3 regions of the Streptomyces sp. NBC_00442 genome follow, and region 2 is predicted to be linked to each of the others. Evidence: riboswitches for the same ligand, from Rfam matches in the RefSeq annotation. Region 2 holds a riboswitch; each other region holds the start of a gene.
What was found. A riboswitch is a leader RNA that binds a small molecule or an ion and turns the genes downstream of it on or off. The one in region 2 is predicted to bind cobalamin.
Positions count from the first base shown of each region.

Region 1: it holds a riboswitch for cobalamin, as region 2 does, so the genes downstream of both, OG432_RS32470 (CbtB domain-containing protein) here and OG432_RS25580 (HoxN/HupN/NixA family nickel/cobalt transporter) in region 2, are expected to answer to the same signal.
Region 3: it holds a riboswitch for cobalamin, as region 2 does, so the genes downstream of both, OG432_RS21460 (ABC transporter substrate-binding protein) here and OG432_RS25580 (HoxN/HupN/NixA family nickel/cobalt transporter) in region 2, are expected to answer to the same signal.

Region 1 covers NZ_CP107918.1:7,217,301-7,220,566, reverse strand. Annotated here, with positions in the region: gene metE (5-methyltetrahydropteroyltriglutamate--homocysteine S-methyltransferase) at 1-1,837, shown strand, start outside; cobalamin riboswitch at 1,942-2,081, shown strand; gene OG432_RS32470 (CbtB domain-containing protein) at 2,131-2,337, shown strand; gene OG432_RS32465 (CbtA family protein) at 2,365-3,231, shown strand; gene OG432_RS32460 ((2Fe-2S)-binding protein) at 3,228-3,266, shown strand, end outside.
Region 2 covers NZ_CP107918.1:5,706,714-5,709,979, forward strand. Annotated here, with positions in the region: gene OG432_RS25565 (arsenate reductase family protein) at 1-207, opposite strand, end outside; gene OG432_RS25570 (hypothetical protein) at 326-607, shown strand; partial or broken gene OG432_RS25575 (ArsR/SmtB family transcription factor) at 730-1,068, opposite strand; cobalamin riboswitch at 1,159-1,361, shown strand; gene OG432_RS25580 (HoxN/HupN/NixA family nickel/cobalt transporter) at 1,391-2,497, shown strand; gene OG432_RS25585 (LysR family transcriptional regulator) at 2,535-3,266, opposite strand, start outside.
Region 3 covers NZ_CP107918.1:4,811,195-4,814,460, forward strand. Annotated here, with positions in the region: gene OG432_RS21450 (amino acid permease) at 1-1,155, shown strand, start outside; gene OG432_RS21455 (M67 family metallopeptidase) at 1,268-1,690, shown strand; adenosylcobalamin (AdoCbl) riboswitch at 1,736-1,888, shown strand; gene OG432_RS21460 (ABC transporter substrate-binding protein) at 1,896-2,876, shown strand; gene OG432_RS21465 (FecCD family ABC transporter permease) at 2,873-3,266, shown strand, end outside.

The DNA.
Region 1 (3,266 bases), 1.5 Mb from region 2:
CCTTGTCGGTCCCGTCACGTATCTCCTGCTCGCCAAGCCCGCTCCCGGCGTCGCCGCCGACTTCGAACCGCTCACCCTCCTAGACCGGCTGCTGCCCGTGTACGCCGAGGTCCTCGCCGACCTGCGCGCCGCCGGCGCCGAGTGGGTACAGGTCGACGAGCCCGCCCTTGTCCAGGACCGCACCCCCGCCGAGCTGAACGCCGCCGAGCGGACCTACCGCGAACTGGGCACCCTCACCGACCGGCCCAAGCTGCTCGTGGCCTCCTACTTCGACCAGCTCGGTGAAGCCCTGCCGGTGCTTGCCAAGGCGCCGGTCGAAGGCCTCGCCCTCGACTTCACGGACTCGGCCGCGGCCAACCTGGACGCCCTGGCCGCCGTCGGCGGGCTTCCGGGCAAGCGGCTCGTCGCCGGCGTCGTCGACGGACGCAACATCTGGATCAACGACCTGCAGAAGTCGCTGTCCACCCTCGGCACCCTCCTCGGGCTCGCCGACCGGGTCGACGTCGCCGCGTCGTCCTCCCTGCTCCACGTCCCGCTCGACGCCGCCGCAGAGCGGGACATCGAGCCGCAGATCCTGCGCTGGCTCGCCTTCGCCCGGCAGAAGACCGCCGAAATCGTCACCCTCGCCAGGGGAATCTCCCGGGGCACCGACAGCATCACGGCCGAACTCGCCGCGAACCGCGCCGACCTGGCGTCCCGGGCGGCCTCGCCCATCACGCGGGACCCGGCGGTACGCGCCCGCTCCCAGGCCGTGACGGACGCCGACGCCCGCCGCTCCCAGCCGTACTCCGAACGCGCCGCGGCCCAGCGCGCCCACCTGGGCCTTCCCCTGCTGCCGACCACCACCATCGGCTCGTTCCCCCAGACCACGGAGCTGCGCACGGCCCGCGCCGACCTGCGGACCGGACGCATCGGCACGGCCGGCTACGAGGAGCGCATCAAGGCCGAGATCGGTGACGTGATCTCCTTCCAGGAGAAGACCGGCATCGACGTCCTCGTGCACGGCGAGCCCGAACGCAACGACATGGTGCAGTACTTCGCCGAGCAGCTCACCGGCTACCTCGCCACCCAGCACGGCTGGGTCCAGTCGTACGGCACCCGCTACGTCCGCCCGCCGGTCCTGGCCGGCGACATCTCCCGCCCCGAGCCGATGACGGTCCGCTGGACGTCCTACGCCCAGTCCCTCACCGACCGTCCGGTCAAGGGCATGCTCACGGGCCCCGTCACGATGCTCGCCTGGTCCTTCGTCCGCGACGACCAGCCGCTCGGCGACACAGCCCGTCAGGTCGCGCTCGCCCTGCGGGACGAGGTCGACGACCTTGAGGCGGCGGGCACTTCGGTGATCCAGGTCGACGAACCCGCGCTCCGCGAGACCCTGCCGCTGCGCTCCGCCGACCACCCCGCCTATCTGGCCTGGGCCACCGAGGCGTTCCGCCTCAGTACGTCCGGGGTCCGGCCGGACACCCAGATCCACACGCACATGTGCTACGCCGAGTTCGGCGACATCGTCCAGGCCATCGACGACCTCGACGCCGATGTCATCAGCCTCGAAGCCGCCCGCTCGCACATGCAGGTCGCCCGTGAGCTCGCGGAGCACGGCTATCCGCGTGAGGCAGGCCCCGGCGTGTACGACATCCACTCGCCCCGTGTCCCGAGCGCCGATGAGGCAGCCGCCCTGCTGCGCACGGGACTTGAGGCGATTCCCGCCGAGCGGCTGTGGGTCAACCCGGACTGCGGGCTCAAGACCCGCGGCTGGCCCGAGACCCGTGCCTCCCTGGAGAACCTGGTGGCCGCCGCCCGCACGGTGCGCGGCGAACTGGAGACGCCCACGTCCTGACCGGCCGCGGGCGGTGCCGGCCGGGGCGGCCCTGTGCCCCGGCCGGCACCCGTCGGGCGCTGCGCGGAGCGGCGCAAGACGTGGCGACGGCTTCATTGACCCGTTCGGTTGGGCGCCCCTATGCTCCACGTGTAGTGATGAGGTAAGGAAGCTGGTGAGAATCCAGCACGGTCGCGCCACTGTGAGCCGACCGCCCGCGAGGGCGGCCGACGAGTCAGACACTTTCCATCGCTTCGCCCCATTGGTTCAAAGGGACGCAAGATCCCGTGAAGGAGGGCTTCGCCTTGAGCAGCATGTCCACACCCCGTCCGGCTTCCACGCCGATCGTCCTGCCGGTCTCGAAGTCGGTGCTGTGGCTGGTCGGTACCGCGATCATCGCGCTGGCGGTCTACTACTTCATCGGTGTCGACCAGGGCGCCGTCTCGGTGTTCGGCAACGACATGCACATCCACGAGTTCGTCCACGACGGGCGTCACTTCCTCGGCTTCCCCTGCCACTGACCCACACGGAAGTACGGACAACTCGACATGGAAAAGAAACTGATACTGCGCGGCGTTCTCGCCGGCGCAGTGGCAGGGCTGCTCGCATTCGTCTTCGCACGGATCTTCGCCGAGCCGCAGATCGCGAAGGCCATCGACTACGAGAGCGGTCGTGACGCCGCGCAGAGCGCGCTGGACAAGGCGGCCGGTCTGCCCGTCGACAGCGCCGACCCCGATCTGTTCAGCCGCACCATCCAGGCCAACGTCGGGATCGGCGTCGGCATGATCTTCTTCGGCATGGCCATGGGCGCGCTGTTCGCGGTCGCCTACACGGTCTGCCTGGGCCGGTCCGGCGCGCTGCGCGCCCGCACCCTCGCGCTGCTCGTGGCCGGCGGCGGGTTCCTCACGATGTATCTGGTCCCGTTCCTCAAGTACCCGGCCAACCCGCCGGCGATCGGCCACGAGGAGACGATCCAACAGCGCAGCGGCCTCTACCTGATCATGGTGGTGTGCTCCATCGCCTTCCTGGTGGCGGCGGTCTGGCTCGGAAAGCGGCTCCAGGTCCGCTACGGCAACTGGAACGCCACGCTGATCGGCGGCGCCGCGTTCGTCGTCGCGATCGGGATCGTGATGCTGGTGCTGCCCTCGCTGGGTCACCTGGCCTACAACAGGGAGAACTTCGGCAACCAGGCCACCGAGACGCCGCTGCCCCTCAAGGACTCCAAGGGCGCGATCGTCTACCCCGGCTTCCCCGCCGACGTCCTGTTCTCCTTCCGCTTCTTCTCCGTCGCCGCCCAGCTCCTGCTCTGGGCCGCGATCGGCCTGTTCTTCGGGCCCCTGGCCGAGCGGCTCCTCAGCACCCGCCGGGAATCCTCCGACGTCCCCGCGCAGGGCCCGGCCCCCGTCCCTGCATGACGACCGTCCCTCCGACGAGCGCGGTGATCGCCGAG
Region 2 (3,266 bases):
CTTCAGGCCGAGTTCCTTGGCGGCGGCCTCCTGGGTGCGCGTGATGTCCCAGGGTTCGAGACCGAGCCGGCCGAGGACGGCCCGGATCTCCTCGGGGGAGGGCACGTCTTCGAGGTAGCGGCGCACCGTGTAGTCGGCGCCCTCCGCGTCCAGCAGACTCACCGCGCTGCGGCACTTCGAACAGGCCGGGTTGATCCAGATCTCCATGCCCGCCAGGCTACCCGCGACGCCGCATCAAAGCCCGGCTGGCCAGGGGCGATTGTCAGTGGTCCCCAGTAAAATCGAGGCAGTAAGTGAGGGTTCCCGACCGCCCAGGAGGATGCCCATGACCGCTGCCGTACTGACCTCGCACGCCCCGAAACAGCTGTCCCTCCAGCCCCTCCGCAAGGTGCCGCTGCCCGCCGGGCGTCCGCGTGTGTGGTACGAGTCCCACAACCGGCGTCTGAAGGCCATGCGCCTGGCCATCGCCCTGCTCGACACCGGGGTGTACCGGCCCGAGCAGGCACCCGACCGCACCATACGTACCGTGGCCGCGCTCATCGGCGTACACCAGCCGTCGGAGGCGACCTGCCGGATGGTGCGCGCGCTGATCTACGACGGCCGCTGATCCGTGAAATCGCCCGGCCCCGCTCATGCCGTCGAGGCGTGGCCGGGGTCGGGCCCCGACGTCGTCACCGCGGGCCGGTCCGCGGGCCGGCCCGCATGCCGGTCCGCGTACTGGCCCGCGTACTGGTCGAGGAGGCGTGCGGTCGCCTCGTCCACCAGCCGGTAGCGCACCACCCGTCCCTCCTTCTCCCCAGCGACCGTCCCGGCGGCCCGCAGCAGCCGCAGGGCCTGCGAGACGGCCGGGTCGCGCATGCCCGTCGCCACCGCCAGGTCGGAGACGGCGAGCGGCCCGGTCCGGTGCAGGGCTATCAGCAGCGCGAGCCGATTGGGGTCGGCGAGCAGGGAGAACCGCTCGGCCCAGTCGCGTACGCGCTCGGGGTCGCCGATCGCGGCGATGGCGTCGCAGACCCGGTGGCCGTCGATGATGCGGTGGCCGGCGCGCTCGGCGGGGACGAGATGCATGCCCGCATCTTCGCAGGAGTGGGCCGGAGCGCTCCGTGTGATCTTCGATACCTGCACAGCTGTGCAGCTGTGCGGGCAACTGCGCAGCGTCTAGGGTGACCTGGCCGTGGTGTTCGGGAAGCCGGTGCGAAACCGGAGCGGCCCTCGCCACTGTGATCGGGCTCCCCGTCAAGCCTTTCCGGGGAGCGGCCGTTCCCCTGCGACGCCACTGGCCAGGATCCACCTGGCTGGGAAGGCCGGGGCGGCCGCATCCGCCCGTCAGCCAGGAGACCGGCCGCGGCATCTCACGAAGTGATCCACGAGGTGCTGGAGCGTGACCCTTATGACCCTGTCCACCCGCACGCCTTCCGAGGCGGGCTCCGCCACGCCGACGTTCCGCTGGCGCCGCGAGGACACCGTCCGTACCGGTGCCCTGCTCGCGGTCATAGCCGCCCTGCATGTCGTCGCCTTCGGCATCCTGTTCCTGCTGGTGGCCCCCGCCCACTACGCCGTCGGCACCAAGACGTACGGCATCGGCCTCGGCGTCACCGCCTACACGCTCGGCATGCGGCACGCCTTCGACGCCGACCACATCGCCGCCATCGACAACACCACCCGCAAGCTGATGGCCGACGGCAAGCGCCCGGTCTCCGTGGGCTTCTGGTTCGCGCTCGGCCACTCCAGCGTCGTCGTCGTCATGGCGGGCCTGGTGGCGGGCGGCGCCCACCTCGCGGGCACCCTCATGAACGAGGACTCCAGCACCCACCAGGTCCTCGGTGTCGTCGGCACCACCGCCTCCGGCGGGTTCCTCTACCTCATCGCCGCGCTCAACCTCGTTGCCCTGTTCGGCATTTTGAAGGTGTTCCGCGCGATGCGGGCGGGCGCGTACGACGAGAAGGAACTCGAAGCCCACCTGGACTCGCGGGGGTTCATGAACCGCATCCTGGGCCGCTTCACCAAGTCCATATCCCGGCCGGGCCAGATGTTCCCGCTGGGCTTCCTCTTCGGCCTCGGCTTCGACACCGCCACCGAGGTCACCCTGATGGTGATGGCCGGCACGGGCGCCGCGGCCGGGCTGCCCTGGTACGCCATCCTGTGCCTGCCGCTGCTGTTCGCCGCCGGCATGAGCCTGTTCGACACCCTCGACGGCACGTTCATGAACTTCGCCTACCAGTGGGCGTTCTCCAACCCCGTGCGCAAGGTCTACTACAACCTCACCATCACGGGCCTCTCGATCGCGGTGGCCTTCTTCATCGGCACCATCGAACTGGTCGGGGTCATGCACGAGAAGTTCGACCTCACCGACCCGGTCAGCGGCTGGATCGCCGACCTCGACCTGGACAACGTCGGCTTCGTCATCGTCGGCCTGTTCGTCGTGGTGTGGGCGGCGGCCCTGGCGTACTGGCGGCTGGGCAAGGTGGAGCAGAAGTGGGCGGCTTCGGGGGTGTGAGGCGTCCGTGGGCAGGGCGGGGGTGCCGGGCCCGCTCTCAGCGGCCCTCTCCCGCCGGGCCCGCCCCAACTCCCGCCGCCGGCCCGGCCATGCCGAACGCCCGCCGTCCGTACGCGAGCAACTCCCGTACCGCAGGGCCCTCGTTGGGCTTCCACACGAGGGAGAGGAAGGCAGGCGCGTCGACGTCGTCGATGGCACGGGCGGTGAGCAGGTCGCGGTAGTGCGCGGCCATCGAGTCGCTGAGCACGGCGACACCGAGGCCGCGTGCCGCGAGGCCGGCGATGGCGTCGGCGGCGCTCGCCTGAAGCGCGATCACGGGCTGGACGCCGCGCGCCGCGCAGGCCCGGTCGAAGACCGTACGCAGCCCCGTACCCGGCGGCATGCACACGATCGGGTACGCGCTCAGATCGCTCAGGGCGACCCGGCGCCGCTTCGCCAGCGGATGGCCGGCCGGGACCGCCGCGACCAGCCCCTCCTCGATGATCGTCAGCGAGTCGAGGCCGTCGTGGGCGGCGGTCGACGTCCCGATGAGGGCGAGATCGAGGGTCCCGGCGCGAACCCCGTCGACCAACCGGCCGGAGTTGTCCTCGAGGAGTGAGATCTCCACGCCGGGGTGGGCCCGGTGGAAGGCGGCGAGAGCGTCGAACAGCGGCGTGATGGTGCAGCCGATGACCATCCCGATGCTCAGCCGGCCCCGGATCAGGCCGGTGACCTCGTCCACCGACTGACCGACCGCCGCGGCGGCCAGGAGTGCGGCGCGGGCGTGGTC
Region 3 (3,266 bases), 900 kb from region 2:
TACGCCCGCGAGTTCGTCGGCCCCTTCTGGGGCTTCGTGACCGGCTGGACGTACTGGCTCTTCTGGGTCGTCACCGGCATCACCGAAGTCACCGCGGCCGCCCAGTACATGTCCTTCTGGACCCACAAGAGCTTCCCGCAATGGGCCTACGCGCTGATCTTCACGCTCATCCTGTACGCCGTGAACCTCATCTCCGTGAAGCTCTTCGGTGAGCTGGAGTTCTGGTTCTCCATGGTCAAGGTCACCGCCATCGTCGGCATGATCCTGATCTGCGCCGGCATCCTGACCGTCGGCTTCTCGGACGCCGCGGACACCGCCACCGTCGCCAACCTCTGGAACGACCACGGGTTCTTCCCCAAGGGCATCGGCGGCACGCTGATGACGCTCCAGATCGTGATGTTCGCCTTCCTCGCCGTCGAACTGGTCGGCGTGACCGCGGGCGAGTCCAAGGACCCCGAGAAGACCCTGCCCAAGGCCATCAACACCGTGCCGTGGCGCATCGCCGTCTTCTACATCGGCGCCCTGATCATGATCCTCTCGGTCGTCCCGTGGCACGAGTTCCAGCCGGGCGTGAGCCCCTTCGTCGCCGCCTTCCAGAAGATGGGCCTCGGCATCGGCGCGGCGATCGTCAACTTCGTCGTCCTGACCGCGGCCCTGTCCTCCTGCAACTCGGGCATGTACTCCACCGGCCGCATGCTGCGCGACCTCGCGCTCAACGGCCAGGGCCCGAAGGTCTTCACCAAGCTCACCAGGAGCGGCACCCCGCTCGTCGGCACCTCGGTCTCCGCGGCGCTCATGCTGGTCGGCGTGTGGATCAACTATGTGGCGCCCGGCAAGGCCTTCGACTACGTGGTCTCCTTCGCCACCATCTCCGGCATGTGGGCCTGGATCATGATCCTGGTCTGCCAGATCCGCTACCGCGCCAAGTCCGACCGCGGCGAACTGCCGAAGTCCGGCTTCCGCGCCCCCGGCGCCCCGTACACCAGCTGGTTCGCGCTGCTCTTCATCGGCATGGTCATCGTGATGATGGGCATCGACAAGGACTCCCGCGTCTCGCTGTTCTGCGCGCCGTTGTGGGCCCTGATCCTTGGCGTCTCCTACCTGGTCCTGAAGGCCAAGAACCCCGAGAACAAGGCGTTCGCCAAGCGCAGCTGAGGCTCTTCGCCGCCCCTGTTCTTCAGCTCCTCTGACCTGCGTCTTCTCACCATGCGGGCCGTTCCGTATCGCACCTCGATACGGAACGGCCCGCATGCTTATTCTTGCCGACATGCTGACCATCACCCAGGCCCTGTACGACCAGCTCGTCGCGCACGCCCGCGCCGACCACCCCGACGAGGCGTGCGGTGTGGTCGCGGGCCCGGCCGGCACCGGCCGCCCCGAGCGCTTCATCCCGATGCTCAACGCGGCCCGCTCGCCCACGTTCTACGAGTTCGACTCGCAGGACCTCCTCAAGCTCTACCGCGACCTCGACGACCGCGACGAGGAGCCGGTGATCGTCTACCACTCCCACACCGCGACCGAGGCCTACCCCTCGCGCACCGACGTGACGTACGCCAACGAGCCCGGCGCGCACTACGTCCTGGTGTCGACGGCGGACACGGACGGGGCCGGGGAGTTCCAGTTCCGCTCGTACCGCATCGTGGACGGCGTGATCACGGAGGAAGATGTAAGGGTCGTAGAGGCGTACTGACGAATACGCGTACGGACGAATCCCGGGCATACTGGCCGTACGCACTTTCGATCATTGGGCGGCAGGGCCCAGGAAGCCGGTGTGAATCCGGCACGGTCCCGCCACTGTGACCCGCACCGAGCTCCTCGGTGCGGGAAGCCAGGAACTGGCCTGCCGCCTTCTCCCGTCGACAGGGGACGCGGAATCCCCTTGGAGGAGCCCGGCCATGCTCTGGCGCCGCGCGGCACTCGCCGCCGCCCTGCTGTTCCCGCTCGCCGCGTGCACGACGCGCGCGCAGCCCGAGGCCGCGGGCGGCTCCGCCCCCGGCTTCCCGTACACGGTCACCAACTGCGGCGTCACGACGACGTACACCGCGCCCCCGAAGCGGGCGGTGACGATGAACCAGCACGCCACGGAAGTGATGCTGGAGCTGGGCCTCGCCAAGTCCCTCGCCGCGACCGCCTACATGGACGACGAGGTCCTGCCGAGGTACGCGGCGGACTACCGCTCGGTCCCCGTCCTGGCCGCCGAGTACCCCTCGTACGAGAAGCTCCTCTCGGTGAACCCGGACTTCGTCTACGGCGGCTACGCCTCCGCGTTCGCGGCGAGCGAGGGCCGCGGACGCGAGGCCCTCGCCAAGAGCGGCATCACCTCCCGCCTCAACGTGGAGAACTGCCCGCACGGCGCGGCGACCACGATGGACGACGTGTACCGGGAGGTCCGCGAGGTCGGCCGGACCTTCGGGGTGGCCGACCGGGCCGAGTCGTGGGTGACGTCGGCCCAGGCCACCAACGCACGCACCCGCACGGCCCGCGAGGGCGCGGAGCCCGTCCCGGTGTTCGTCTACGACAGCGGCGACAAGACGGCGTTCACGGTCGGCGGCAAGGGCATCGGCAACGACATCGTGACGCGGGCGGGCGGCCGCAACGTCTTCGCGGACGACCTGAGCACGACGTCCTTCGGCGACGCGAGCTGGGAGAACGTGGTGGCCCGCGCCCCCGAGACCATCCTGATCCTCGACTACGGGGGCACGAGCGCGGAAGCCAAGAAGAAGCGCCTGCGCGACGACCCGGCCCTCGCGTCCGTCCCCGCCGTCAAGAACAACAGCTTCGCCGTCCTGCCCCTGTCCGACATGGTCACGGGCGTCCGGGCACCGGACGCGGTGACCAAGCTGGCGACGCAGCTGCGGGCGGGGACGGGGGAGTGACCCCGCGCACGCGCTACTCCCTCCTCCTCGCGGGCCTTGCCCTCGTGCTGCTGGCCGCGGCGACCGCCGGGCTCGCGCTCGGCTCGGTGCGGATACCGGCCGGCGACGTACTGGCCATCGTCACCGGCGCCGCCGAACCCGGCCCGTACCGCACGATCGTCCTGGAGGTCAGGGCGCCCCGCGTGGTGCTCGGCGCCGTCACCGGAGCCGGGCTCGCCGTCATCGGGACCGTCCTCCAGGCCCTGGTGCGCAATCCGCTCGCCGACCCCTTCCTGCTCGGCGTCTCCAGCGGCGCCTCCGCCGGGGCCGTCGCCGTGATCGTGCTCGGCGCGGGGGCCGGGGCGGCCACCACCATCGCCCTCCCGGCCGCCGCGTTCGCGGGGGCGCTGG